Regions from separate parts of the Pseudomonas sp. 18-147 genome, predicted to be linked through region 1. Evidence: predicted binding sites of a transcription regulator. Region 1 holds the regulator's gene; each other region holds the start of a gene.
What was found. Region 1 encodes sigma-54, which starts transcription at its own class of promoters, with help from an activator protein. Its sites were predicted from a motif close to ANTGGCATNNANNTTGCTNT; they were not measured.

Region 2: ACM0M4_RS27645 (circularly permuted type 2 ATP-grasp protein) is a predicted target of sigma-54. The motif match lies at 3,805-3,824, and genes of this name have one in related genera.
Region 3: ACM0M4_RS17530 (CmpA/NrtA family ABC transporter substrate-binding protein) is a predicted target of sigma-54. The motif match lies at 4,241-4,260, and genes of this name have one in related genera.

The regions. Positions count from the first base shown of each region.
Region 1 is NZ_CP182296.1:5,269,745-5,279,401, forward strand. Features, by position in the region: gene ACM0M4_RS25025 (MlaC/ttg2D family ABC transporter substrate-binding protein) at 1-154, opposite strand, end outside; gene mlaD (outer membrane lipid asymmetry maintenance protein MlaD) at 166-639, opposite strand; gene mlaE (lipid asymmetry maintenance ABC transporter permease subunit MlaE) at 640-1,437, opposite strand; gene ACM0M4_RS25040 (ATP-binding cassette domain-containing protein) at 1,437-2,246, opposite strand; gene kdsD (arabinose-5-phosphate isomerase KdsD) at 2,660-3,640, shown strand; gene ACM0M4_RS25050 (KdsC family phosphatase) at 3,640-4,179, shown strand; gene lptC (LPS export ABC transporter periplasmic protein LptC) at 4,188-4,760, shown strand; gene lptA (lipopolysaccharide transport periplasmic protein LptA) at 4,747-5,274, shown strand; gene lptB (LPS export ABC transporter ATP-binding protein) at 5,274-5,999, shown strand; gene ACM0M4_RS25070 (RNA polymerase factor sigma-54) at 6,225-7,718, shown strand; gene hpf (ribosome hibernation-promoting factor, HPF/YfiA family) at 7,796-8,104, shown strand; gene ptsN (PTS IIA-like nitrogen regulatory protein PtsN) at 8,118-8,582, shown strand; gene rapZ (RNase adapter RapZ) at 8,584-9,444, shown strand; gene ACM0M4_RS25090 (HPr family phosphocarrier protein) at 9,474-9,657, shown strand, end outside.
Region 2 is NZ_CP182296.1:5,827,295-5,836,951, forward strand. Features, by position in the region: gene ACM0M4_RS27640 (transglutaminase family protein) at 246-1,181, opposite strand; gene ACM0M4_RS27645 (circularly permuted type 2 ATP-grasp protein) at 1,181-3,679, opposite strand; gene ACM0M4_RS27650 (YgiQ family radical SAM protein) at 3,941-6,184, opposite strand; gene ACM0M4_RS27655 (diguanylate cyclase) at 6,398-8,278, shown strand; gene ACM0M4_RS27660 (glycoside hydrolase family 1 protein) at 8,445-9,657, shown strand, end outside.
Region 3 is NZ_CP182296.1:3,704,104-3,713,760, reverse strand. Features, by position in the region: gene ACM0M4_RS17545 (MFS transporter) at 1-1,072, opposite strand, end outside; gene ACM0M4_RS17540 (polysaccharide lyase family 7 protein) at 1,425-2,120, opposite strand; gene ACM0M4_RS17535 (ANTAR domain-containing response regulator) at 2,350-2,928, opposite strand; gene ACM0M4_RS17530 (CmpA/NrtA family ABC transporter substrate-binding protein) at 2,945-4,153, opposite strand; gene acnB (bifunctional aconitate hydratase 2/2-methylisocitrate dehydratase) at 4,331-6,940, opposite strand; gene ACM0M4_RS17520 (DUF1289 domain-containing protein) at 7,322-7,789, shown strand; gene ACM0M4_RS17515 (universal stress protein) at 7,845-8,708, opposite strand; gene ACM0M4_RS17510 (tRNA isopentenyl-2-thiomethyl-A-37 hydroxylase MiaE) at 8,879-9,502, shown strand; gene ACM0M4_RS17505 (SPFH domain-containing protein) at 9,551-9,657, opposite strand, start outside.

The DNA of each region.
Region 1 (9,657 bases):
GATCGGCCTTGTAGGCGGCCTTGTTGGCCTTGATGTCGGAAAGCAGTTCGTCGACCGTGCCCTGCACCACCTGTTGCGGGGTCGGCGCCGCCATGGAAAGCAGCGGGAAAGCCGCCAGGAACACCAGCAGGCCGCGACGCAGAAGAGTCAGCATGGAAGAAAACCTCACTTTTTGGCTTCGTCTTTGTTAACCGAGTTCAGCAGGAACTTGCCGATCAGGTCTTCCAGCACCAGCGCCGACTGGGTGTCGTGGATGGTGCTGCCGTCCTTCAGAACGTCCTCGTCGCCGCCGACGCTGATGCCGATGTATTTCTCGCCCAGCAGGCCGGCGGTCAGGATCGACGCCGTGGAATCGACCGGCAGGTTGTTCACGTTCTGGTTGATCTCCATGGTCACGCGACCAGTGTAGCTGTCGCGATCCAGGTCGACCGCCGTCACCTTGCCGATCGTCACGCCGGCCAGGGTGACCTTGCCGCGCACGGTAACACCGGCGATGTTGTCGAAGTAGGCGTAGACCTTGTAGGTATCGCCGGCGTTGCCCACGCTCAGGCCGCTGACCCGCAGGGCCAGCAGCAACAGGGCCAGCAGGCCGGCCAGGAGGAACAGGCCGACACCGATTTCCAGGGTGCGGGTTTGCATTCAGAAATCTCCAAACATCAAAGCAGTCAGAATGAAGTCGAGCCCCAGCACCGCCAGGGAGGCATAGACCACGGTCCGGGTCGTCGCCCGGCTGATTCCTTCCGAGGTCGGCTCGCAGTCGTAGCCTTGGTAGACCGCGATCCAGGTCACCACGAAGGCGAATACGATACTTTTGATCACGCCGTTGAGCACATCCTCGGTGAACTGCACGCTGTTCTGCATGTTCGCCCAGAACGACCCCTCGTATACGCCCAGCCAGTCGACCGCGACCATCGCCCCACCCCAGATGCCGACCACGCTGAAGATCGCGGCGAGCAGCGGCATGGAGATGAAACCGGCCCACAGGCGCGGCGCGACGATGTACTTGAGCGGGTCGACACCGATCATTTCCAGGCTGGAAAGCTGTTCGGTGGCCTTCATGTTGCCGATTTCCGCGGTAAGCGCAGAGCCGGCACGGCCGGCGAACAGCAGGCCGGTCACCACCGGCCCCAGTTCGCGCAGCAGGGTCAGGGCCACCATCTGCCCGACCGCCTGCTCGGAACCATAGGAAATCAGGATGTTGTAGCCCTGCAGGGCCAGCACCATGCCAATGAACAGGCCCGAGACGACGATGATCGCCAGCGACAGCACGCCTACCGAGTAGAGTTGCTTCACCAGCAGGTGTAAACCGGTGCCTGGCGTGCGCCGGCCGAGCAGGGCGTGGCCGAGGAACAGGGTCGAGCGGCCGAGCGCGGCGACCACGTCCAGGCCGGCGCGGCCGAACAGGCGGATACGTTCGAGGGGAGAGACTCTACGCATCAGCGCTCTCCCAGCAGGTCGGCCCGGTAGTCGCGGGCCGGATAATGGAACGGAACGGGACCATCCGGGATTCCCTTGACGAACTGGCGGATACGAGGATCGTCGGTTTCCTTGAGGACGTCCGGCGTCCCGTGGCCAAGTACCCGGCCGTCGCCGACGATATAGATGTAGTCGGCGATGCTGGCGGTCTCGGCCAGGTCATGGGAAACCACGATGCTGGTGATGCCGAGGGCATCGTTGAGCAGGCGGATCAGGCGCACCAGGACGCCCATGGCGATCGGATCCTGCCCCACGAACGGCTCGTCGTAGAGCAGGATCTGCGGGTCCAGGGCGATCGCCCGGGCCAGGGCGACGCGGCGCTTCATGCCGCCGGAAAGCTCGTCCGGCATCAATTCCACGGCGCCGCGCAGGCCGACGGCCTGAAGCTTCATCAGGACGATGTCGCGGATCATCTCTTCCGGCAGCTGGGTATGCACACGCAGCGGAAACGCGACGTTCTCGAAGACGTCGAGATCGGTGAACAGCGCCCCGCTCTGGAACAGCACGCCGAACTGCTTGCGCATGTCGAACAGGTCGCCGCGCGAAAGCTGCGGCAGGTTCTGCCCGTTGACCCAGACCTCCCCCTTCGAAGGACGCAACTGGGAGGCGATCAGCCGCAGCAACGTGGTCTTGCCGCAACCGGACGGGCCCATGATGCCGGTCACCTTTCCGCGCGGGATACGCACATCGATGTTGTCGAAAATCGCCCGCGATCCGCGCTTGAAGGTCAGGCCCTTCAACTCGACCGCGTAGGCACTATCGGTGCTCATCAGGACTCCTTGCGATGCGACCCGTCCATGCTGGACGCCTTGCCCCGTTGCAAAGGCACGCATCCCGGAGGGGTCGAATGGGCGCGGACTATAGCACTGCGGCGGGTTCTGGCCCAAGGCCTGGCACCGTGCCGTTCAGCTTGGATTCAGCTTGTTCGGAGCGTTCTCTCAGCCCTTTAGGACATATCGCACACTTCAGGTTCACTACGGACAGAAAAAAATCGCGTCGACGTCGAATATATCGACATTTATGCAGTCATAGCGCGGAGTGCAGATAACGGCGGCGTAACAGAGCATTGCAGTCCATACAACATTGCGCCGCGGGGGATGCGGACCGACTTCACAGCATGGCTGGTGTAAGCGGGGCACGCTTTCCCGTTATAATCCCGCCTTTAATCCAGGCGCCACATTCGTTGAACATGAGCCAGAACCTCGATTTCATCCATTCCGCCCAGCGCACCATCGGCCTCGAGCGCGACGCGGTAGACAGCCTGCTGGCGCGGATTGGCGACGATTTCGTCAAGGCCTGCGAACTGCTGCTGGCCGGCAAGGGCCGGGTCGTCGTCGTCGGCATGGGCAAGTCCGGTCACATCGGCAAGAAGATCGCCGCTACCCTGGCCAGCACCGGCACCCCCTCCTTCTTCGTGCATCCGGCCGAGGCCAGCCATGGCGACATGGGCATGATCACCAAGGACGACGTGGTCCTCGCCCTGTCCAACTCCGGCTCGACTGCCGAAATCGTCACCCTGTTGCCTCTGATCAAGCGCCTGGGCATCACCCTGATCAGCATGACCGGTAACCCCGAGTCGCCCCTGGCCAAGGCTGCGGAAGTGAACCTGGACGCCAGTGTCGGCCAGGAAGCCTGCCCACTGAACCTGGCCCCGACCTCCTCCACCACCGTAACCCTGGTCCTCGGCGACGCCCTGGCGATCGCCCTGCTCGAAGCCCGCGGCTTTACCGCGGAAGACTTCGCCTTCTCGCACCCGGGCGGTGCGCTGGGCCGCCGACTGCTGCTGAAGGTGGAAGACGTCATGCACGTCGGCGAAGGGCTGCCGCAGGTGCTGCTCGGCACCTCGCTGACCGGCGCGCTGATGGAAATGACCCGCAAGGGCCTGGGCATGACCGTAGTGCTCGACGAACATGGCAAGCTTGCCGGCATTTTCACCGATGGCGACCTGCGTCGCGCCCTGGATCGGGGCATCGACGTCCGCCAGGTCACCATCGACCAGGTGATGACCGTCCACGGCAAGACCGTCCGCGCCGAGATCCTCGCCGCGGAAGCCCTGAAGATCATGGAAGACAACAAGATCGGCGCACTGGTGGTGGTCGACGCGGACGACCGTCCGGTCGGCGCCCTGAACATGCACGACCTGTTGCGCGCAGGAGTGATGTAATGAGCGATACCCATTCGGCCGCGGAACTCCCGGTCCGGGCCAGCCGGATACGCCTGGCGATCTTCGACGTCGACGGCGTGCTGACCGACGGCAAGCTGTATTTCCTCGTCGACGGCAGCGAGTTCAAGACCTTCAACACCCTGGACGGACATGGCATCAAGATGCTCATCGCCTCCGGCGTGCGCACCGCCATCATCACCGGCCGCGACACTCCGGTGGTCGAACGGCGCGCGCGCAACCTGGGCATCCAGCATCTCTATCAGGGCCGGGAAGACAAGCTCGCCGTCCTCGACGAACTTCTCGGCGAACTCGGACTAGGCTATGAGCAAGTCGCCTACCTTGGCGACGACCTGCCCGATCTGCCGGTGATCCGCCGCGTCGGCCTGGGCATGGCGGTAGCCAGTGCCGACCCGTTCGTGCGCCAGCATGCCCATGGCGTCACCGCGGCCCGCGGCGGCGAAGGCGCCGCCCGCGAGTTCTGCGAACTGATCATGCGCGCCCAGGGTACGCTCGAAGCCGCCCAGGGCGCCTATCTGTAGAGCCGACCATGCCGAAGACACTACGCCAGAAACTGCTGCTCGCCCTGATCGCCCTGTTGCTGATCGTCGCGGGCTACTACTGGAACGTCGGGCTCGAGCTGTTCAACGAACAGCCGACCCGCCCCGGCCAGGACAACACCATCGACTACTATGCCGAGAATGCCCATAGCCTCCAGTACCAGGAGGACGGCAGCCTCGACTACGAGATGACCGCGGTGAAGCTGGAGCACCAGAAAGCCACGGACATCACTTTCGTCACCACCCCCGACCTGCTGCTCTTCCGTGGCAACGTGCAACCCTGGCACATCCAGAGCGCCCGCGCCGAAGTCGGACCGAAAGGCAAGGAGGTCGAACTCATCGACGACGTGCGCGTCGCACGTACCGATGCCAAGGGCCAACCAAGCATCCTGACCACCACTCGGCTGACCGTATTCCCCGACAAGAATTATGCACAGACCGAGCAAGCCGTTAAAATCGACGCGGCCAATGGAGTGACGACGGCTGTTGGAATGAAAGCGTATCTGAAAGACAGCCGGATGCACCTGCTGTCCAACGTAAGAGGTCAGCATGAGGTTCGTTAATACCCTCCCCCTTATTTTCGGTCTGACTGCCGCCCTCGGCAGCTCCATGGCCTTGGCCCTGCCTTCGGACCGCGAACAACCGATCCGCGTCCAGGCCGACAGCGCCGAACTGGACGACAAGCAGGGCGTCGCGGTCTACCGCGGCGACGTCGTGGTGACCCAGGGCAGCACCAAGCTGACCGGCAACACCGTGACCCTGAAGCAGGACAAGAACGGCGACATCGAGGTCGTGACCTCGGTCGGCAAGCCTGCCTACTACGAGCAGAAACCCGCTCCGGACAAGGACGTGACCAAGGCCTATGGCCTGACCATCCAGTACTTCGTCACGCAGAACCGGGTCGTGCTGATCGACCAGGCCAAGGTGATCCAGGAAGGCAACACCTTCGAAGGCGAGAAGATCGTCTACGACACCCAGCGCCAGATCGTCAACGCGGGTCGTGCCACCGGCTCCCAGGTGACCAGCCCGCGCCCGCGCATCGACATGGTCATCCAGCCGAAGAAAAAGGCCCAGTAATGGCAACGCTCAAAGCCCAGCACCTGGCCAAAAGCTATAAAGGCCGGCAAGTCGTCCGCGACGTCAGCATGTCCATCGATAGCGGGCAGATCGTCGGCCTGCTCGGTCCGAACGGTGCCGGCAAGACCACCTGCTTCTACATGATCGTCGGCCTGGTCCAGGCCGACCAGGGCGTGGTCCGCATCGACGAGCAGAACGTCACCCACCTGCCGATGCACGGGCGCGCCCGGGCCGGCATCGGCTACCTGCCGCAGGAAGCCTCGATCTTCCGCAAGCTGTCGGTATCCGACAACATCATGGCGATCCTCGAGACCCGCAGCGACCTCGATCGCAACGGTCGCAAGGAAGCCCTGGAAGGCCTGCTGCAGGAATTCCACATCCACCACATCCGCGACAACCTCGGCATGAGCCTGTCCGGCGGCGAACGACGCCGGGTGGAAATCGCCCGCGCCCTGGCCAGCGCGCCGAAATTCATCCTCCTCGACGAGCCCTTCGCCGGCGTGGACCCGATCTCGGTCGGCGACATCAAGCAGATCATCCATCACCTCAAGGCGAAGGGTATCGGCATCCTCATCACCGACCACAACGTCCGCGAGACCCTGGACATCTGTGAAACGGCGTATATCGTCAATGATGGGCAGTTGATCGCGGAAGGGGATGCCGAGAGCATCCTCGCCAACGACCTGGTCAAGGAAGTCTACCTGGGGCACGAGTTCCGCCTCTGAAGAAATCTCCTAGCGCGCCCTCCGGCCTCGCCGGAGCGGTTCCGCTCGCCCGCGGTTTCGCAACCACGAGTGCCGCCTGGAGCGGATGATTTATTCAGAGCAACCCTAGGCAAAGTACGAAAATTCAGGCATATAATTTGCTTCCTGGCGGTGCCGCCACCTCGGCACCCGTAGTAGTGGATGGTGCCATCCGGTACCAGCGAATAAGGTACTAAGCCCTCAGCCATGAAACCATCGCTAGTCCTCAAGATGGGCCAGCAGCTGACGATGACGCCGCAGCTGCAACAGGCCATACGCCTCCTCCAGCTATCCACCCTGGACCTCCAGCAGGAAATCCAGGAAGCGCTGGAATCCAATCCCATGCTCGAACGCCAGGAAGACGGCGACGATTTCGACAACAGCGACCCTCTCGCCGATGGCGCCGAACAGGCGGCCAGCGCGCCCCAGGAGAGCCCCCTCCAGGAAAGCGCCACGCCCAGCGTCGAAAGCCTCGACGACGACCAGTGGAGCGAACGCATACCCAGCGAGTTGCCGGTGGATACCGCCTGGGAAGACATCTACCAGACCAGCGCCAGCAGCCTGCCCAGCAACGACGATGACGAGTGGGACTTCACCGCGCGCACCAGCAGCGGCGAGAGCCTGCACAGCCACCTGCTCTGGCAGGTCAACCTGGCACCGATGTCGGACACCGATCGGATGATCGCGGTGACCATCATCGATAGCATCAACAACGATGGCTACCTCGAAGAGTCCCTCGAAGAAATCCTCGCCGCCATCGATCCGGAACTGGACGTCGAGCTCGACGAAGTGGAAGTCGTGCTGCGCCGCATCCAGCAACTGGAACCCGCCGGCATCGGCGCCCGCAACCTGCGCGAGTGCCTGCTGCTGCAACTGCGCCAGTTGCCGTCCACCACGCCCTGGCTGAACGAAGCGCTGCGCCTGGTATCCGACTACCTCGACCTGCTCGGCGGCCGCGACTACAGCCAATTGATGCGGCGCATGAAGCTCAAGGAAGACGAACTGCGCCAGGTCATCGAGCTGATCCAGTGCCTGCATCCCCGGCCCGGTTCGCAGATCGAATCGAGCGAAGCCGAATACATCGTCCCCGACGTCATCGTGCGCAAGGACAACGAGCGCTGGCTGGTCGAGCTGAACCAGGAGGCGATGCCGCGCCTGCGCGTCAACGCCACCTACGCCGGCATGGTCCGCCGCGCCGACAGCAGCGCCGACAATACCTTCATGCGCAACCAGTTGCAGGAAGCCCGCTGGTTCATCAAGAGCCTGCAGAGCCGCAACGAAACGCTGATGAAGGTCGCCACCCAGATCGTCGAGCACCAGCGCGGTTTCCTCGACTACGGCGAAGAAGCCATGAAGCCGCTGGTCCTGCATGACATCGCCGAAGCGGTGGGCATGCACGAATCGACCATTTCGCGGGTCACCACGCAGAAATACATGCATACGCCGCGCGGCATTTTCGAGCTGAAATATTTCTTTTCAAGTCACGTCAGTACCGCCGAAGGCGGGGAATGCTCGTCCACCGCGATCCGCGCGATCATCAAGAAACTGGTGGCCGCGGAAAATGCGAAAAAGCCATTGAGCGACAGCAAGATCGCTGGTTTACTGGAGGCACAGGGCATTCAAGTGGCTCGCCGCACCGTCGCCAAATACCGCGAATCCCTGGGCATAGCCCCTTCGAGCGAGCGCAAGCGACTGGTGTGACGTTGATCCACGCCAAGGTGTTCCGGAGGCAGGTTGCTAACCTGCCACTTACACACGGGCAACAAGGAGAACGCGGTATGCAAGTCAACATCAGTGGCCATCAACTGGATGTGACCGACGCCCTGCGCGACTATGTCGGCGAGAAACTGAGCCGTCTGGAGCGCCATTTCGACAAGATCACCAATGTTCAGGTGATCATGGAGGTCGAGAAACTGAAGCAGAAGATCGAAGCCACCCTGCGCATCGCCGGTGGCGAGATCGTAGCCAATGCGGAACATGAGGACATGTACGCGGCCATCGACCTGCTGATCGACAAACTCGACCGTCAACTGATCAAACACAAAGAGAAGTATCTCGAACGGCAGCAAGGCGTAGGCGCCCGCTGATCTCCCCTCCCCTATGATCCGACTTGAGCAAATCCTGACCCCCGGCCGTTCCCTCGTGAACGTGCCGGGCGGCAGCAAGAAACGCGTACTCGAACAAATCGCCAACCTGGTAGCCAGGGAGCTGCCGGAGTTCGACGCCCAGACCATCTTCGAAAACCTGGTGGCCCGGGAAAAACTCGGCTCCACCGGTTTCGGCAATGGCATCGCCATTCCGCACTGCCGCCTGTCTGGCTGCCAGAGCCCCATCAGCGCCGTGCTGCACCTGGATGCTCCCGTGGACTTCGACGCGCTGGACGGCGCGCCGGTCGACCTGCTCTTCGTCTTGCTGGTACCGGAGGCCGCGACCGAAGAACATCTCGAACTGCTCCGGCAGATCGCCGCCATGCTCGACCGTGCCGACGTACGCGACCGCCTGCGCAGCGCTCCCACTGCCGAAGCGCTTTATCAGATCGTGGTAGACGTACAGAACGGGCAATGACATGCGCCTGATCATCGTCAGCGGCCGCTCGGGCTCGGGCAAGAGCACCGCCCTGAACGTCCTCGAAGACAACGGCTTCTATTGCATCGACAACCTTCCCGCCAGCCTGCTTCCCGACCTGGCGCAGCGCGCCCTGTTGCACACGGAGCTACTGCAGCCACAGGTGGCGGTGTCGATCGACGCCCGCAACCTGCCCAGCCAGTTGCAGCGCTTCCCCGAACTGTTGCAGGAAGTGCGGGACAACCACATCAACTGCGATGTGCTGTATCTCGACGCCGACGACGAGACGCTGCTCAAACGATTCTCGGAAACCCGCCGGCGCCACCCGCTGACCACCGACACCCGTTCGCTGGCGGAGGCGATTGGCGACGAGAGCCAATTGCTCGGACCGATCGCCGACCTCGCCGACCTGAAGCTGGACACCACCAGCCTCAACCTCTATCAGTTGCGCGACACCATCAAACTGCGCCTGTTGAACAAGCCGGAACCCGGCACCGCGTTCCTCGTCGAATCCTTTGGCTTCAAGCGCGGCATGCCAGTCGACGCCGACCTGGTGTTCGATGTGCGCTGCCTGCCGAACCCCTACTGGAAGCCCGAGTTGCGCGATCATTCGGGGCTGGAGCCGGAAGTCCGCGAGTATCTGGCCGCCCAGCCGGACGTCGAGGAAATGTACCAGGACATCGTCGGCTACCTGAACAAATGGTTGCCGCGCTTCGCCGCCAGTAACCGCTCATATGTAACAGTTGCGATAGGCTGTACCGGCGGGCACCATCGTTCGGTCTACCTCGCCGAGCGGATTGGCGCTGCACTCAGGGATTCCCTGAAGAACGTGCAGATTCGCCACCGCGATCTCAGCAGCTAGCCCATAACAAGAAGGACAGACTCCCCAAGATGCCCGCCCTCGAGATCACCATCATCAACAAGCTCGGTCTGCACGCCCGCGCGGCGGCCAAGTTCGTCGGCGTCGCGGGGCGCTACCCTTGCCAGGTCCGGGTCGGCCGCAATCCTGAAAGCTGCGTCGACGGCAAGAGCATCATGGCCGTGATGATGCTGGCTGCCGGCAAGGGCACCAACC
Region 2 (9,657 bases), 560 kb from region 1:
TCACCGTGCGCAAGGAAGGAGTCTGGCTCCGTACGAGAACCGCCCCTGGCACCGGAAAGGCAGGCTCCGGCCCTTGGCCCGACAACGTCCGTAGCGGATTCTGGAAAAGCTAGCACGGCGCCGCGAATTTGCCGGAGCACCGCTTCGTTGTCCCCAAACGGCGTGGGCGAGGCTGTGGACAACCTGGGTGAAAAGGTCCGGGAGTCCCGGGCAGCAGGGCCTCCGCGGGACCGATCACTTTTTGATCAGCCGGCTGTTTCCTGTAGCGGCAGCACCGTCACCCGCACCTCCGGGTCATGGCTACCGCCACCGAGGATCACCCCGCGCAACGGCGACACATCGGAAAAATCCCGCCCCCAGGCCAGGGTGATGTGCTCCAGGTCGGGCAACAGGTCGTTGGTCGGGTCGAAATCCACCCAGCCGTTCTCCGGACAATACAGCGAGACCCAGGCATGCGAGGCGTCGGCACCGATCAGTCGCGCCTGTCCGGGCGGCGGGCGGGTCAGCAGGTAGCCGCTGACGTAGCGCGCCGCCAGTCCGCGCGCGCGCAGGCAGGCGAGCATCAGGTGGGCGAAGTCCTGGCAGACCCCGCGACGGCGCTCCAGCACTTCGTCCAGCGGCGTCGCCACCTGGGTGGCCTGCGCATCGAAGGCGAACTCGCGGAAGATCTTCTCCATCAGTGCCGCTGCCGCCACCAGCAACGGCCGTCCGGGCGGGAAGCAGTCGGCGGCGAACTCGGCGAATCGCCGCTGGATGCGCACATAGGGCGACTCGACGCGATAGCGGCAGGCTTCCAGCTCGGCGGCGGACAGCGCCCGCCCGGAAAATGCCAGCCCGGCGGCGACGGTTTCCCATGCCGGCGACGCGGTCAGTTGCGCCGGCGCATGGGCGAACACTTCGACCTGCAGTCGCGCGCTGACCCGCAGCGCCTCGTGGGGACGCTCGAAGGCCAGCCGGCTCAGCGGATTGCCGAATGCGTCGTGGCCATCCTCGCGCCGGCTCGGCCCCGGCTCGATCAGCAGTGCCCGCTCATGACAGGCCTGCCAGGCGCATTCGCGTGGCCAGAGATGCGCCAGTTGCCGCGACAGCGAGACCGGCGTCGCATAGCGGTAATGGGTGTCGTGCAGCACCTGGTAGCGGGCGCCCTGGAGCGGAACGGAGCGAAGCGCGGGTGCGGACATCAGGTGGATACCGTTCTCTGGCTGACATCGTCGACATGGGCGAAATAGCGCAAGCCTAGCCGATCGGAGACCTGTCCGGCGCAGGCGGCGATGTCGCGCAGCAGTCGCGCCAGCCCGACGAGCACCTCGTCGAGTCCTGCCGCGCCGAACAGCGGGCTTTCCAGGGCCGCCAGATCGAAGCTGCGCAGGCGTTCGCCCAGGGTCCTGAGTTCCCGCTCGCGTGGCGCGCCGAACTCCTCGTGCAGGCGCTCCAGCGAACGCTCCAGGGCCTGCAACTGGAAGCGCAGCGAGTGCGGGTTCTGCTCGTGCAACAGGAGCAGGTCGAGCACCGGGACCAGCTGCGGCGACGCCAGGTAGCGCGAGCGGTAGGTGATGCCGCTGTTACCCAGCTCCAGCAGCCACTCCAGCGCGCCGGCGTCCCAGGCGCTACCGCCGTCGAGGAAGGCGGCGATGCTCTCGGCGAAGAAGCGCACGCGCTCGATGCGCCGGCCGATCATCAGGAAACGCCAGCCGTCGTCGCGGGTCATGTCGTCGAGGGCGAAACCGGACAACGCGGCCAGGGACATCACTAGCCGGTTGAGGAAGTCCAGCGCTTCGCCGAGGTCGGTGCGTGCCGGATCGAGCGCCTGCATGTCGCGTTGCAGCTCCAGCAAGGCCAGCCAGTTCTCCCCGGACAAGCGCCCGCGCACCTGCGCCGCCGCCCAGTGCAGGCGCCGCAGGTTGGCGCACAGGCTCGCCGGCCAGTGCTCGTCGAGCAACGCCCGCAACAGGCACCTTTCCAACGGCTCGCCATCCCCGGGCAGCAGGCCGATGCCGCCGGCCAGGGCCAGGGCGCTGCGCAACGCCTCTTCGTCGCCATCGGCATCCACGTAGCGCGACAGCACCACCCGCAACAGGCGCGCATGGTCGTCGCAACGCTCGGCATAGCGGCCGTACCAGAACAGGTTCTCCACCACCCGCGACGGCAGGTAGGGGTCTTCGCGGACCAGGTCGCGCACGCCGAGCCGGCGCGGTCGCAACGGCTCGCCGCCGACTGCTCGCTCGGCCAGCACCCAGGTGTCCTTGCTCGCCCCGCCGCGCTGCATCGACACCACTTCGGCGTCCGCCGCCGAGGCTACGCGGGTCAGACCGCCGGGCATCACCCAGTAGCGTCCGTCGGCGGCGGCGACGGCGAACACGCGCATGCCGATGGCCCGCGACTGCAGGCCGACGCCGGCCTCGCCGTCGCGCCAGACCGGCGCCTGGGACAACTGCGCCAGGCGTTGCGCCACGTAGGCCTGCGGGCGCTCGCGCAAGCGCTCGCCGAGGGATGCCAGGCCGGCACCGTCGAGGGCGTGGCCGAACAGCGGTTCGCAGCGCTGGCCGGGAAAGGCCGGCTTGATCACCAGGTCGGGCAGTGCCGCGAGTATCGCCTCGAGGGCCTGCGGCTCGCCGCACCAGCGGGTGTCGAGCGAGGGCAGCGCCAACTCCTCGCCCAGCAGGCGGCGACAGGCCTGCGGCAGGAAGCCGAGCAGGCCGGGCGATTCCAGCACCCCGCTGCCCAACGCGTTGGCCACCAGTACGCGCCCCTGGCGTACCGCCTCGAGCAGGCCGGGAATGCCCAGCGCCGAGTCGGTACGCAATTCCAGCGGGTCGCAGAAGTCGTCATCGAGGCGCCGCAATACCGCGTGCACCCGTTTCAGGCCGCCGAGGGTCTTGAGATAGAGGGTGGCGTCGCGCACCGTCAGGTCGTGCCCCTCGACCAGCGGGAAACCGAGCTGGCGCGCCAGGTAGAGATGCTCGAAGTAGGTTTCGTTGAAACGTCCGGGAGTCAGCAGCACCACCAGCGGCGTCTCGCCGTCGCCGGCGGCCTGGCTGGCGAGGGTCTCCTGCAGGGTGCGGAAATACCCGGCGAGATGCTGCACGCGCAGGTCGCGATAGAGTTCCGGCAAGGCCCGCGAGACGATCTGCCGGTTCTCCAGCGCATAGCCCGCGCCGGACGGCGCCTGGGTGCGGTCGGCGAGGACCTGCCAGCGTCCGTCGGCATCGCGCGCCAGGTCGACGGCATAGCTGTGCAGGAAGATCCCGCCGGGCGGCCGGATGCCGAGCGCCGGCCAGAGGAAGTTCGGATGGCCGAAGACCAGTTCGCTGGGCAGCAGCCCTTCGGCGAGCAGACGCTGGTCGCCGTACAGGTCGGCCAGCAGCGCATTGAGCAGCCGAGCACGCTGCGCCACACCAGCGGCGATCGGCTGCCACTCGGCGGCGGACAGCAGGTTCGGCAGAAGGTCCAGCGCCCAGGGGCGGTCGGTGCCCTTGGGATCGGCGTAAACGTTGTAGGTGACGCCGTTCTCCTGGATCTGCCGTTCCACCAGGGCCTGGCGCTGGCGCAATTGCTCAGGGCTGCTGCGCTCCAGTTGGCGGAACAGCCGCTGCCAATGGGGACGCACGCCGCCCTGGCGATCGAGCAACTCGTGGTAGGCCGTATCGGTGAACGGATAGTGGGCAAGCAGCTCGGGCATCGAAGGCTCGCGGGGCTGGGGTTGCGGTCACTGTAGCGGAGTCGGCGGCGCGACGCCGGAGCGAAGCGACGAGGCGTTGCCGGGTCCGCCACGACGGTTCTTCGTGAAGACCGGGATGCCCCGGAAGCGCAAGACTTGTGCCAGCGCCGTCAGGCCCGGGCGGCCAGGAGGTCGTGCCGCGGCAATGCACTGCGACGGTGCGCGACCGCAGGCAAGGTTGCAGCCGCGCACGCTTTGCGGGCGGCAGGGCCGCCCCGGCGATCAGCGCGGGATGTTCGGCTGGCGCGACTTCTTCTTGCCCTTGGCGAAGGCCGTCGCCTTGTTCTGCTGACCCTTGCTCCACGGCTTACCACCGTCGCTGGCGCGTGGCGGCAGGCCGGTATGCTGGGTCAGCAGCTTGCCGGCCTTCTTGCTGCCGGCCGGCGTCGAGTTCTTCCGCCGGGCGCTCTGGTATTCGCCGGTATCCGGCTGGTAGGTCGGGACCAGGTGGTGCTTGCCATTGCCGATCAGGTCGGCGCGCCCCATCCGCTCCAGCGCCTCGCGCAGCAGCGGCCAGCCTTTCGGGTCGTGGTAGCGCAGGAAGGCCTTGTGCAGGCGCCGCTGCTGGTCGCTCTTGACGATGGTCACGCCATCGCTCTTGTAGGTGACCTTGCGCAGCGGGTTCTTGCCCGAGTGATACATAGCGGTGGCAGTGGCCATCGGCGAAGGATAGAACGCCTGGACCTGGTCGGCGCGGAAGCCGTTGCGCTTGAGCCACAGGGCCAGGTTCATCATGTCTTCGTCGGTGGTCCCGGGATGGGCGGCGATGAAGTACGGGATCAGGTACTGCTCCTTGCCGGCTTCCTTCGAGAACTTCTCGAACATCTGCTTGAAGCGGTCGTAGGTGCCGATCCCCGGCTTCATCATCTTGTCCAGCGGACCGCGCTCGGTGTGCTCCGGGGCGATCTTCAGGTAGCCGCCGACGTGGTGGGTCACCAGTTCCTTGACGTACTCGGGCGACTCGACGGCGAGGTCGTAGCGCAGGCCGGAGGCGATCAGGATCTTCTTCACCCCCGGCAGCGCCCGGGCCTTGCGGTACAGCTCGATCAGCGAGCTGTGGTCGGTATCGAGGTTCTCGCAGATGCCGGGGAACACGCAGGATGGCTTGCGGCAGTGCCGCTCGATGTCCGGGCTCTTGCAGGCGATGCGGTACATGTTCGCCGTCGGTCCGCCAAGGTCGGAGACCACGCCGGTGAAGCCGGGCACCTTGTCGCGCATCTCCTCGATCTCGCGGATGATCGAGTCGTGCGAGCGGTTCTGGATGATCCGTCCCTCATGCTCGGTGATCGAGCAGAAGGTGCAGCCGCCGAAGCAGCCACGCATGATGTTCACCGAGAAGCGGATCATCTCGTAGGCGGGAATCTTCGCCTTGCCGTAGGCCGGGTGCGGCACGCGGGCATAGGGCATGCCGAACACGTAGTCCATTTCCTCGGTGCTCATCGGAATGGGCGGCGGGTTGAACCAGACATCCACTTCGCCGTGCTTCTGCACCAGGGCACGGGCGTTGCCCGGGTTGGTCTCCAGGTGCAGCACGCGGTTGGCGTGGGCATAGAGCACCGGGTCGTTGCGCACCTTCTCGAAAGACGGCAGGCGGATCACGGTCTTCTCCCGGGTCAGCCTGGGGTTCGCCAGCAACTGCACGACCTTGGCTTCCTGCGGGTCCTCCTGCGCGCCCTTTTCCTGCTCGATGGCGCAGGCGGCGGTGTCCTGGGTGTTCACGTAGGGATTGATGATCTTGTCGATCTTGCCCGGCCGGTCGATCCGCGTGGAATCGATCTCGAACCAGCCCTCCGGGGTGTCGCGACGGACGAAGGCGGTGCCGCGCACGTCGGTGATCGCGCTCACCAGTTCGCCCTGGGCCAGGCGCTGGGCGATTTCCACCACCGCACGCTCGGCGTTGCCGTAGAGCAGGATGTCGGCCGTGGCGTCCATCAGGATCGAGCGGCGGACCTTGTCCTGCCAGTAGTCGTAATGGGCGATGCGCCGCAACGAGGCCTCGATCCCGCCGAGGATCACCGGCACATGGCTGTAGGCCTCCTTGCAGCGCTGGCTATAGACCAGGCTGGCGCGGTCCGGGCGCTTGCCGGCCAGGCCGCCGGGGGTGTAAGCGTCGTCGGAACGGACCTTCTTGTCCGCGGTATAGCGGTTGATCATCGAGTCCATGTTGCCGGCCGCCACGCCGAAGAACAGGTTCGGCTCGCCGAGCTTCATGAAGTCGTCCTTCGACTGCCAGTCCGGCTGGGCGATGATGCCGACGCGGAACCCCTGGGCCTCCAGCAGGCGGCCGATGATGGCCATGCCGAAGGACGGGTGGTCGACGTAGGCATCGCCGGTGACGATGATGATGTCGCAGGAGTCCCAGCCGAGCTGATCCATCTCTTCCCTACTCATAGGCAGGAAGGGCGCCGGACCGAAACACTCGGCCCAGTACTTGGGATAGTCGAACAGCGGCTTGGCGGCTTGCATCACGGGCACCAGGGGGTATCTCTAGGAATGGGGGGTCGCGAAAACGCGGGGCGCGGAATATAGCACAAAAAATGAGCAATTCCGACGTTTTCACTGGGTATTGCCTGTCGTCGGCCGGCTTCGAAAAAATGCCATCATTTAGCCATCTTGTTTCTATACTCCATTCATCGTCATCTCACCCGGCCTCTAAGGCAGGCCCCCGGGAGAGTCATCGTGCGCCATCCTCTTGCCCTGCTCGCGGTCATCTTCCTGCTACTGGCCAGCGCCGTTTCGCGCGCCGCGCCGGAGTTTCCGGCGCCTCCGGCCAGCGGCGCCTGGTTGAACGGCTCGCTGGACCTGCTCGAAGACCCCGATGGCAACCTGGCGGTGGAGGACCTCGAACAAGCGGAGCAGGCCGGCCGCTTCGTCGCCGCCGCCGGCCGCACCAGCGTCGGCCTCAGCCGCAGCGCCTGGTGGCTGCGCCTCGACCTGCCGAGACGCGAGGCGGTATCCGGCGGCTGGTGGCTGGAAGTCGCCAGCGCCAGCCTGCACGACCTGCGCCTGTATCTCCCCGACGAGCGCGGCGGGTTCCGTGAACATCGCAGCGGCGAAGCGGTGCCCTTCGCCGAGGGCCGCGACCACGCCTACCGTCATCCGCTGTTCCGGATCCCTCCCGGCGATGGGCCGTTGCGCGTCTACCTGCGCAGCTACGATCCCGGCGGCAACGCCTTTCCGCTGAGGCTCTGGAGCCACGACGAACTGCTGGAATACCGCAGCCAGGGCAACCTGCTGTTCGGCATGGCCTACGGGCTGATCCTCGCCCTGCTGCTGTACAACCTGTTCCTCTTCACCAGCCTGCGCGATCGCGCCTATTTCTGGTACGTGCTGACCGCTGCCAGCGCGCTGGTGCTGACCCTGAGCATCAGCGGCCATGGTTTCGAGTATTTCTGGCCCGAGCGGGCGGTGCCCTGGTGGCTTGACCGCCTGGCGCTGCTGGCGATCTGGGGCATCTGCGTGATCCGCTTCAGCCAGAACCTGCTGCAAAGCCGGCAGCACGCACGCTGGGCCCATCACCTGCTGAACGCCTGTTGCCTGCTGTTCCTTGCCTGCCTGGCGTTCAACGCCGCCGGCTGGCGCTGGCAGGCGGCCGGCGTGCTGGCGCTGACCCTGCTGGCCAACCTGCCGATCGCCATCGGCCTGGCAGTGCAGCGCTGGCGCCAGGGTTCGGCCACGGCGCGCCTGTACCTGGTCGGCTTCGGCCTGGTGCTCGGCAGCGTCAGCCTTGGCGTGATGCGCGCCACCGCGCTGGTCCAGCCGACCTCGGCCAACGCCATGGTCTTCCCGCTGGCGCTGACCCTGGAGGCCCTGCTGTTCTCCCTGGCGCTCGCCTCGCGCATCCAGGATCTGAAGCAGGAAAGGGCCCTGGCCCTGGACCAGGCCGACCAGGAAAAGAACGCGCGCCTGGCCCTGCTGCACAGCGCCCAGCGCGACCTGGCACGCGCCGTGGAAGTCCGTACCAACGAGTTGAGCGAGGCCAATCGCCAGTTGCAGATGCGCGAAGCGCAACTGCAGTACGCCGCCCATCACGACCCGCTGACCGGGCTTGGCAACCGCAGGCACCTGATGGAGTTCGCCGAAAGCGCCCTGGACGACGCGCGCCGCCACGGCAACAGCATGGCGCTGCTGCTGATCGACCTGGATCACTTCAAGCCGATCACCGATACCCATGGCCACGATGCCGGCGACTTCGTCCTGCAGAACGTGGCCCAGCGGCTGCGCCATTGCGTGCGCACCGAGGATTGCGTGGCGCGCCTCGGCGGCGACGAATTCGCCGTGCTGGTCGGCGGGTCGAATGCCGAACAGCATGCCCGCGACATCGCCGAACGCCTGCTGCGAGAACTGGCGAAACCGGTGGAGTTCGCCAAGCAGTGGCTGGTGATCACACCGAGCATCGGCGTCGCCCTGTTTCCCGGCGACGCCCTGCAGTTCGGCAAACTCTACAAGGCCGCCGACCAGGCGCTGTACCGGGTCAAGGGCGCCGGGCGCGCCGGCTATGCGATGGTCCAGGAGCTACAGTTGGAGCAAGCCATGGACAGCCTTCGAACTTACAAATGAAGCCTGGAGACAGCCCACATATCGAGCTATCCTACAATTCCTTTGAAAGATGATTTCCAGACCTGCGAGTAAAACGCTCAAAACGAGTAGAAATATAAAAATCGACTCGATATCACGAGAACACCTAGACTCCTACAATCGTAAACCAACCTAAAAAACCATAAAAATGCGAAGAAGCCTCCTCCAATTTAAAAATTTTCGAAAAACCCTAAAAGAAAATATAAAGAACCGTCTCGCGCTTCTTTCTCTTGCGCTCCTATATGATACCTCGCTGGCCACTGCGAAGCCTCAGGAAAACTGCAACTTTCTCTGGGGAACGGCCTCAGCGGCCTATCAGGTAGAGGGCGGTTGGAATCTGGACGGGAAAGGACCTTCGAACTGGGACGACTTCACCCATAGAGGCATTACCAAGTATCTTATCGGAGAGAACCACACTGGCGATGTTGCCACGAACCAGATATCCAGAGACGTCTATCTAAAAGACATAGATCTGATGCGCAAACTCGGAGTCAACTCGTACCGTTTCTCGATAAGCTGGGCACGAGTGCTGCCCGATGGCCAGACGATAAACCCCAAAGGGCTCGAGTACTACAAGATACTCATACAAGATTTGAAGGATGCCGGAATAACTCCAATTGTAACACTTTACCACTGGGATATGCCCTTAGCTCTTTACAAGAAAGGTGGATGGTACTCCTCTAAATCGCCCGACTGGTTCGCTGGCTACGCAAAGCTCATTTTCAGCAATTTTGGCGAAGAGGTACCTTACTTCATAACTTTCAATGAGCCGGAGGGCAATATCTTTACCCTGACGCCCTTGGTAGAGAACTTCCTCACCGAGACCCCCTCACCCTATGAGAAAGTACTATCCGTAGAGTCACGCGCAGCTCAGGCAGAGGCCATGCACAACCTCCTGCTGGCGAACTCGCTAGCGGTTACCTCATACAAGGAAGCAGGGTACAAGGGACAAATCGGTATTGCCCTGAATCTATCTCCCTGTGTCGATAATGAGAACCCGAACAGCGCAGCCAAGAGGAACTGTAACTCTGTGCACAATGCCTGGGTTCTGGACGCGCTTTACAAAGGAAACTACCCGAAAGATATAAAAACTCTCTATCAGAAGTACGCACCCGCGTTCCAGCCCTCTCAGGATGATATGAAAAAGATCATGCAGGGAAGACCTGACTTCATCGGCGTAAACTTCTACTCTCCCACCCTGGTGAAAGACGATCCAAGCCAACCCTTCGGAATAGCAAATCGCCCAAATCCAGACCAGTATCCTTCCTATAACGGCCCCGTCTCTCCTTCTCATCTGGTCGAACTACTAATGCAGATAGACAAAGAATACGACCATCCTACTCTGATCATAACGGAGAACG
Region 3 (9,657 bases), 1.6 Mb from region 1:
TGATCGCGCCGAGGCCGGCAGTCAGGCAGAAGCCGCCGATGCCGCCGGCCATGCCGATCAGCCCGGTCATCACGCCGATTTCCTTGTGGAAGCGCTGCGGTACCAACTGGAACACCGCGCCATTGCCGGCACCGAGACTGAGCATGGCGACCACGAACAGGCCGAGGGCGGCCATCGCGCTGGACAAGTGGAAACCGACCGCGGCGATGCAGATGGCGGCCAGGGTGTACACCATCAGCAGGCTGCGGATGCCGCCGATGCGATCGGCGAGGGCGCCACCGAGCGGGCGCATCAGGCTGCCGGCGAAGACGCAGGCGGCGGTGTAGTAGCCGGCGGTCACCGGGTTCAGGCCGTACTGGTCGTGGAAATAGCCGGGCAGGGTGCTGGCCAGGCCGAGGAAGCCGCCGAAGGTGACGCTGTAGAAGAACATGAACCACCAGCTGTCGCGGTCGCCGAGGGCTTTCAGGTAATCGCCCATGGCCTTGGGCGCCGGCCGCTGCGGGGCGTTGCGCGCGACCATGGCGAACACCAGGAGGGTCAGGACGAGCGGCAGCAGGGCGAAGCCGAACACGTTGTTCCAGCCGAACGCGGCGGCCAGGCCGGGGGCGAAGAGGGCGGCGAGCACGGTGCCGGAGTTGCCCGCGCCGGCGATGCCCATGGCCTTGCCCTGGTGTTGCGGCGGGTACCATTGCGATGCGAGCGGCAGGGCCACGGCGAAGGATGCCCCGGCGAAGCCGAGGAACAACCCCAGCAGCAGTGCCTGCGCATAGCTGTTCACGCCCAGCAGCCAGGCGGCCGCGAGGGCGGCGATGACGATGACCTGGGCGAGGATGCCGGCGCTCTTCGGCGACCAGCGATCGGCCAGCAGGCCGAGCAGGAAGCGCAGTACGGCGCCGGCGAGGATCGGCGTGGCGACCATCATCGCGCGCTGCTGGGTGCTCAGTTGCAGGTCGCCGGCAATCTGCACCCCCAGCGGGCCGAGCACGTACCAGACCATGAAGCTCAGGTCGAAATAGAGAAACGCCGCGAACAGGGTCGGCGCATGGCCGGCCTTCCAGAAGCTGTTGTTCATCGAACACCTCGTATCCAGCGGAATCGGGGCGGAACGGCCGCCCGGCGGAAGTTGCATCGCTACAAGGTGAGCGTCCGACAGCGGACCACCCACCCGCCCCGACGCTGGGGCGAAACGACGAAGACGCCACGGGCCTCTGCCGGGAAGGAGAGGCCGCGCGACGTCTTTGTCGGGGATGGGTAACCGCCGTTGGCTACCGTCAGGCAGGACGTAGCAAGCTCTTTGCCAAGTTGTCGAAAGCGCGGCGTAGAGCGGTTGCAGGGACAACCATGGCGTCGGCGTGCACGCCGCGGTGGCAGGCGTCGGGGGCTTGCACAGGGCTGGGGCGGCGCGTCCGTGCGCCGTCGGCGGTTCAGCGATGGGCGGTGTTCAGGTGGTAGATGGTCACGCGGCTGCCTTCGCCGCTGTCGCCGGCGTTGTCGTTCACGTAGGCGCCGGCCTTGAAATAGAGCAACTGGTCGTTCCAGGCGCTGCCGAGGGTCTGGTAGTAAGCGTCCTCTTCGCCGTCCTGGCTGCGTGCGCGCACCGCCAACTCGCCGCTGGAGGTGACGCGCAGGCTGTAGTTGAAACGCTCGCCCAGGCGTACCTGCTCGAGGATCGACACGTTGCGGCTATAGGAATCGTCCGGGTGGTTGCGTACCAGCGCCTCGACCCGGCCGAGGCCTTCCTCGGGCTTGTAGTAGTACTGCAGCTTCACCAGAGGTTCGCCGTCGTCGGTCTGTGGCGACTTGCTGTGGATCTGGCCGATGATCACCTTGTTCTTCGAGGGGACCTTCTCGACGCTCATGGTCACCCGCAGTTCGTTGTCGGCCTGCCAGTAGTACCAGTTGTCGAGGCTGCCGTCGGCCTGGGTTTCGCGCAGTTCGGTGCGAGGATAGGTGCTGTCCTCGGTGTGCGAGCCGTCGATGGGCACCCAGAAGACCAGGCCGCCATCGTTGCCTTGCTGGAAGTACCGGCTCTGGTAGCCGTTGTTGAGTTGCTGGGTGGTGATCACCTGCGGGGTGGGTTCGGTGGGAATGGTAAGGTTCCAGGTGCTGAGATCGATCATGCTGAGCATCTCCTGACCGCTGAGTCGGCGGTGCGGTTCGGGCGGACGCCTGCGGCTCCTAGCCCTGGGCGTCCACTGCGGGCCTCCCTGGTCATGCTAGTCGAGGGTGGCGAGGGGGTAGCTCCCAGAACGGATAGGGCCGTTCCGGGCGCACGAGCATAGCCGCGCCGCTCTGCGCCGGGGGCCAGCAGGGTGGCTGGCGATATGATCGCCAGCTGCCCAGCCGGATTCAGCCGCCGAGCATGTCGTGCATGGCGATGATCTGCTCGGCGACCTGGATCAGCTTCTGCTGGCGGCTCATGGCCTGGCGTCGCATCAGCGTGTAGGCCTCCTCCTCGCCGCAATGCTTCATCTTCATCAGCAGGCCCTTGGCCAGCTCGATGCGCTTGCGCTCGGCCAGCTGCGCCTCGCGCGCCTGCAGTTGAGCGCGCAGCGCCTGGTCGCTCTCGAAGCGCGCCATGGCGACGTCGAGGATCGGTTGCAGGCGGCTGGCCTGGATGCCTTCGACGATGTAGGCGCTGACCCCGGACTGGATAGCGCGGCGCATCACTCCCGGATCGTGCTCGTCGGTGAACATCACGATCGGGCGCGGCTGGTCGCGGCTGACCAGGCAGACCTGCTCCATCACGTCGCGGCCGGGAGACTCCGTGTCGATCAGGATCACGTCGGGACGCAGCGCTTCGACGCGCGCCGGCAGGTCGATGGTCAGCCCCGACTCGTCCACCACTTCGAAACCACTCTCGAGCAGGGCGGCCCTGAGGCGTCCGACTTTCTTCGGCGTGTCGTCGATCAGCAGGATACGCAGCATGGCGGGCGCACCAGGGTCAGAAGTCGATGCCCTGGCCGGTTTCGGCCAGGGCGTGGATCGGGAAGCTGCGGGCGTAGCCGGCGGGGTCGCTGCCGTCCCAGGTGCGCCCGTCGATCAGTGTCGAGCGGCGCATGTCGGCGCCGTCCAGGCACAGGCCAAGGGCCGTCGCGGCATCGCGGTACAGCGCGGTCTGCTGGACCCTGCGGGCGATGCCCAGGTAGTCCGGGTCTTCGCGCAGCAGGCCCCAGCGGCGGAATTGGGTCATGAACCACATGCCATCCGAGAGCCAGGGCCGGTTGACTTCGCCGTCGGCATAGAAACGCAGCGGATGCGGGTCCTGCCAGGCGTTGCCGAGGCCGTCCTGGTAGCGGCCGAAGAAGCGCGGCTGGATCGCGCCGAGCGGAGCGTCGACATAGTCGCGGCCGCTGATCAGTTGCGCGGTGCCCAGGCGGTTCTCGGCGTTCTGTTCGATGAAGCGGCTGGCGTCGAGGACCGCCATGACCAGCGCGCGGGCGGTGTTCGGGTAGGCGTCGACGAAGGCGCGGGTAGTGCCGAGGACCTTTTCCGGGTGGTCCGGCCAGATCGCCTGGCTGGTGGCGATGGTGAAGCCCTGGCCCTGGTCCACGGCCAGGGCGCCCCAGGGTCCGCCGGCGCAGAACCCGTCGATGCGCCCGGCCTGGAGATGGCCGACCATCTGCGCCGGTGGAACCACCACGCTGTGCACGTCGTGCAGCGGATGCAGACCGATGCTCGCCAGCCAGTAGTTCAGCCAGAGCGCGTGGGTACCGGTGGGAAAGGTCTGCGCCAGGGTCAGGCGTGCACCATTCTGGCGCCGATGCCGGAGCAGTGCCTCCGCACTGGTCACGCCAGCCTGCTTCAGCGGTTCGGAAAGATTGATCGCCTGGCCGTTCTGGCACAGTCCCATGAGCACCGCCATCTCGCTTGCCGCGCTGCCGCCGAGGCCGAGCTGGACGCCGTAGACCAGCCCGTACAGGCACTGCGCGGCATCCAGCTCGCCGCTGAGCAGTTTGTCGCGCAAGGTGGCCCAGGACGGTTGGCGCCTGAGATTGAGCGTGAGGCCGTAGGGCTGGGCGAAGCCCTGGGTGGCGGCCACGATCAGCGAGGCCGAATCGGTCAGCGCCATGAAACCGATGTCCAGGGCGCTCTTTTCCGGTGCGTCGGAACCGCCGGCCCAGGCCTGGCTGCGTATCGCTCTGTCTGTCATCACCACCTCGAGTGCGGGAGGGCGGCGCGGGCCGTCCCGTTTTCCAGTGCGCAGGCGCCGTCGTCGGTGCGCTTTTCCATAGCTGCCACAGCAAGCGCTATGCCAGGCGGCGCGGGGGTTTTCGCCGGGCAAGAAAAAGCCCCGCACGGGGCGGGGCTTGTTCGACGCGTCGCTGGATCAGGCCTGGACGACCGGGATCTTGGCGTTCGCAGCCGCTTCGCGGAACTCGGCGATCTGGTCGAAGCTCAGGTAGCGGTAGACGTCGGCAGCCATGCTGTCGATGTCCTTCGCGTAGGCCATGTACTCCTCCACGGTCGGCAGTTTGCCGAGGATCGAGGAGACCGCCGCCAGCTCGGCCGATGCCAGGAACACATCGGTGGCATCGCCCAGACGGTTCGGGAAGTTACGGGTCGAAGTGGAGACCACGGTGGAACCGGTCTGGACGCGAGCCTGGTTGCCCATGCACAGCGAGCAGCCCGGCATTTCCATGCGCGCGCCAGCCTTGCCGTAGATGCCGTAGTAGCCTTCCTCGGTCAGCTGGTGGGCGTCCATCTTGGTCGGCGGAGCCAGCCACAGACGGGTCGGGATGCCGCCCTTGACCTTGTCCAGCAGCTTGCCGGCGGCGCGGAAGTGACCGATGTTGGTCATGCAGGAGCCGATGAACACTTCATCGATCTTGCGGCCCTGTACGCTCGACAGCAGACGCGCGTCGTCCGGATCGTTCGGCGCGCAGAGCACCGGCTCCTTGACGTCGGCCAGGTCGATCTCGATCACCGCGGCGTACTCGGCGTCCTTGTCGGCTTCCAGCAGCTCCGGCTTGGCCAGCCAGGCTTCCATCGCCTGGGCGCGACGCTCCAGGGTGCGCGGGTCGCCGTAGCCTTCGCCGATCATCCAGCGCAGCAGGGTGATGTTGGACTTCAGGTACTCGGCGATCGCCTGTTCCGGCAGCTTGATGGTGCAGCCGGCGGCGGAACGCTCGGCCGAGGCGTCGGACAGCTCGAAGGCCTGCTCCACGGTCAGGTCGTTGAGGCCTTCGATCTCGAGGATGCGGCCGGAGAAGATGTTCTTCTTGCCTTTCTTCTCGACGGTCAGCAGGCCCTGCTGGATCGCGTAGTAAGGGATCGCATGGACCAGGTCACGCAGGGTGATGCCCGGTTGCAGCTTGCCCTTGAAGCGCACCAGCACCGACTCCGGCATGTCCAGCGGCATCACGCCGGTGGCGGCGGCGAAGGCCACCAGGCCGGAGCCGGCCGGGAACGAGATGCCGATCGGGAAGCGGGTGTGCGAGTCGCCGCCGGTACCAACGGTATCGGGCAGCAGCATGCGGTTCAGCCAGCTGTGGATGATGCCGTCGCCCGGACGCAGCGACACGCCGCCACGGGTCATGATGAAGTCGGGCAGGGTGTGGTGGGTCTTGACGTCGATCGGCTTCGGATAGGCCGCGGTGTGGCAGAAGGACTGCATCACCAGGTCGGCGGAGAAGCCGAGGCAGGCGAGGTCCTTCAGTTCGTCGCGGGTCATCGGGCCGGTGGTGTCCTGGGAACCGACGGTGGTCATCTTCGGTTCGCAGTAGGTGCCCGGGCGCACGCCCTGGCCTTCCGGCAGACCGCAGGCGCGGCCGACCATTTTCTGCGCCAGGGTGAAGCCCTTGCCGCTATCGGCCGGTGCTTCCGGCTTGCGGAACAGGTCGGAGGCGCCCAGGCCCAGCTCGGCGCGGGCCTTCTCGGTCAGGCCACGGCCGACGATCAGCGGGATACGGCCGCCGGCGCGGACTTCGTCGAGCAGGACCGGGGTCTTCAGCTCGAAGGTGGTGACCACTTCGCCGCTGTCGTGGCGAACGACCTTGCCTTCATAGGGGTATACGTCGATGACGTCGCCCATGGCCAGGTTGGTGCAGTCGAACTCGATCGGCAGGGCGCCGGCATCTTCCATGGTGTTGTAGAAGATCGGTGCGATCTTGGTGCCGAAGCAGAAGCCGCCGGCACGCTTGTTCGGCACGAACGGAATGTCGTCGCCGAAGAACCACAGCACCGAGTTGGTGGCGGATTTGCGCGAGGAACCGGTGCCGACCACGTCGCCGACGTAGGCGACCGGGAAGCCCTTGGCCTTGACCGCTTCGATCTGCTTCAGCGGACCGACCGAACCCGGCTGGACCGGCTCGATGCCGTCGCGGGCCATCTTCAGCATGGCCAGGGCGTGCAGCGGGATGTCCGGGCGCGACCAGGCGTCGGGGGCCGGGGAGAGGTCGTCGGTGTTGGTTTCGCCGGGGACCTTGAATACGGTGAGAGTCAGCTTTTCCGGGACTTCCGGCTTGGCCTTGAACCACTCGCCATCGGCCCAGGATTGCAGCACGGACTTGGCCGCGGCATTGCCCTTCTTGGCGCGCTCGGCGACGTCGTGGAAGGCGTCGAACATCAGCAGGGTGTGCTTCAGCTGTTCGGCGGCGGTGTTGGCCAGTTCGGCGTCGTCCAGCAGCTCGACCAGGGTGGCGATGTTGTAGCCGCCCTGCATGGTGCCCAGCAGCTCGGCGGCACGTTGCTTGTCGATAAGGGGGGAGGTGGCTTCGCCCTTGACGATGGCGGAAAGGAAACCGGCCTTGACGTAGGCGGCTTCGTCGACGCCCGGCGGTACGCGGTTGGTGATCAGGTCAAGGAGGAATTCTTCTTCGCCGGCCGGCGGGTTCTTCAGCAGCTCGACCAGGCCTGCGGTCTGTTCGGCGTTCAGCGGTTGGGGCACGACACCCTGGGCGGCACGCTCTTCTACGTGTTTGCGGTAGGCTTCAAGCACAGTATTTCCCTCATCAGTGGTCCCGGGGGACACGTATCCAGGAACCGACGCAGATCCGCTCGTCAGGCCCAGGTGGACGGTAATCCACCAACCTACGAGGGCATCGGCAGGTTCCAGACAGAAGCTGTTTTCAAAGTTTTACGCCGGCGGGCTGCGGTGGGGCTGGCGAGACGCTTGAGGGAGGCGCCGTCGCCAGCGTACCTGCCGGAAACTGTGCTCGTGACGCTTTGAAAACAGCTTCTAACGGACATTGGCGCCTAAAAAGGCGGGCCAATGTTACTGGAAACTCGACGCAAAGTTAAGTCGGAAACCCTAGGAACCACGGGGTGAACTTGATTAGACAAAGGGCTAAGATGCCGCTTTGTTTTCGTTGTCCCGGCCATGTCTTCGCAAAGAATCAAAACCCCCTGCGTAGGGCTTTGCTCCACGGTATACGGCGACCTGGTATGCCGTGGCTGCAAGCGTTTCCACCATGAGGTGGTCAACTGGAACCTCTACGACGCCGAGGAAAAGCGGGCTGTCTGGAGTCGCCTTGAGCAGTTGCTGGCCCAGGTGATGGCCGCCAAGCTGGAAGTCTTCGACGCCGCGCGCCTGCGCCTGCAACTGGAGCAGCGGCAGATCCGTTTCGTCCCCGAGCAGTCCCCCTATTGCTGGGCCTACCAGTTGATCGCCCGCGGTTCCCGGCTGATCAACCAGATCGAAGCCTACGGCGTGGCACTGCTGCCGGAATTCCGCGACTGGAGCCTGCCGGACCTGCGCGATGCCATCGACCGGGAATTCTTCCTGCTGTCGGAAGCGCATTACCAGCGCTACATCGCGCCCTCGTTCCTGCAGGCGATCGACAGATAGGCGGTGTCTCCAGCGAAAAAGCCGCCCTTGGGCGGCTTTTTCGTCCGACCAGCGGTCACTCCTTGCTGGCCAGCTCCTCCAGGTGGGCGATGATGTCGTCCGGCTTCAACACCAGCACGTCGCTTTCCAGGGTATCCAGCACCACTTCCGCGGTATTGCCGATCAGCGCGCCGGACAACCCGGTGCGCGCCACGGTGCCGATCACGGTGACCACCGCGTCGAGCTTCTGCGCGGTGCGCGGGATCAGCACGTCGGCCGGACCTTCCTCGATGTGCAATTGTTCGTCGCTGAAACCGTACTCGGCCTGGAAGGTGCGGCAGGCCTCGCGATAGCGGGCCTCGATGGTTTCGCTGAGCTGGAAGGTCGGGTCGGCAGAGGAGAGCATCGGCGAGGGGTGGGCGCTGATCACGTGCAGCGTGGCCTTGGCCAGGCCGGCGATGTCGTAGGCATGGCTGATGATCCCGGCGTGCAGGGAGCGGTGCTCGCCGTCGTTGTTGCCGACGTCGACCGCGGCGAGGATCTTTCCGCCCGTCCAGGGCCGGGCGGTCTTGGTCATCAGTACCGGACAGGGCGCGAAGCGCAGCAGCTTCCAGTCGTCCGGGGTGAGGATGGCCTTTTTCAGCGGGTTGTCGGGAAAGTGCTGCTTGATGATCAGCCCGCAGCCTTCGGCCTGTTGCTCGGCGATGATGGTCTGGTGCAGGGAGTCCTTCCAGGCCTGGTTGGTCGAGACGCTGTAGCCTTCCTCGCGCAGCTCCTGGGCCAGGTCGTTGAGAGCGGCGCTGTGGTCGCGGCGCTTCTCGCAGACCAGCAGGTGCAGGTGCGACTGGGTCACGCCGGCGATCAGTTGTGCCCGTTTCAGGGCGAGACCTTCCAGCTGGTCCGGTTCAATCACCACGAGGATGCTGCGAATGGCTTGCATGATCGTCTCCCTGAGTGCTTGTGGTTATCGCTGAAACAACTCTAGACGCAATCCAGCCGCTGCTCTTGATGCATATCAAACGGGTCGGCCTGCCCGACCGCCGCAGCTTCCGTATAATGCTCCGCCTTTCCTGCCCCGACCAGCGTCATGGCAGGCTCTTTCCAGAATGAGTGACCTGCACCATGTTGCCCGAGATCGACCAATTCCTTGCCTGTTCCACTCCCGCCGCCTGGGTCGAGGCGGCCCTGGAGCGCCAGGACGTCATGCTGCTGGACCACAAGGCCTGCGAGATGAAGGCCGCGGCGACGGCGATGCAACTGATCGGCAAGTACTCCGGCCGCCTGGACCTGGTGAACAAGATGAGCCGCCTGGCGCGCGAGGAGCTGCGCCACTTCGAGCAGGTGCTGGCGATCCTGAAGAAACGCGGTATCCCGGTGGTCAATGTCAGCGCCTCCCGCTACGCCTCGGCGCTGCGCGACCTGGTGCGCAAGCAGGAGCCGCAGCGGCTGACCGATACGCTGGTGGTCGGCGCCTTCATCGAGGCGCGTTCCTGCGAGCGCTTCGCCGCCCTGGTGCCGCACCTGGACGCGGAGCTGGCGAAATTCTACGGCGGTTTGCTGAAGTCCGAGTCGCGGCATTTCCAGGACTACCTGAAGCTGGCCTACCAGTACGGCGACGAGGCCGACGTGGAGCGGACGATCGAGGTGGTGCGGGCCAAGGAGGCCGAGCTGATCAGCAGTCCGGACAACGAATTCCGCTTCCACAGCGGCCTCCCGGTGGACCTGGTGGCCTGAGCCGGAAACAAGAAAGCGCCCCGCGGGGCGCTTTTTTTGCTGCCTGGATCAGTCCTTGACCTTGAGGTCGAGGGCCAGGTCGCGGGCGGCCTTGGTCGCCAGAACGCCCATCAGCTGGCCGATCTCGTCCTGGCGGCTCGCCGCGCCGTTGGCGC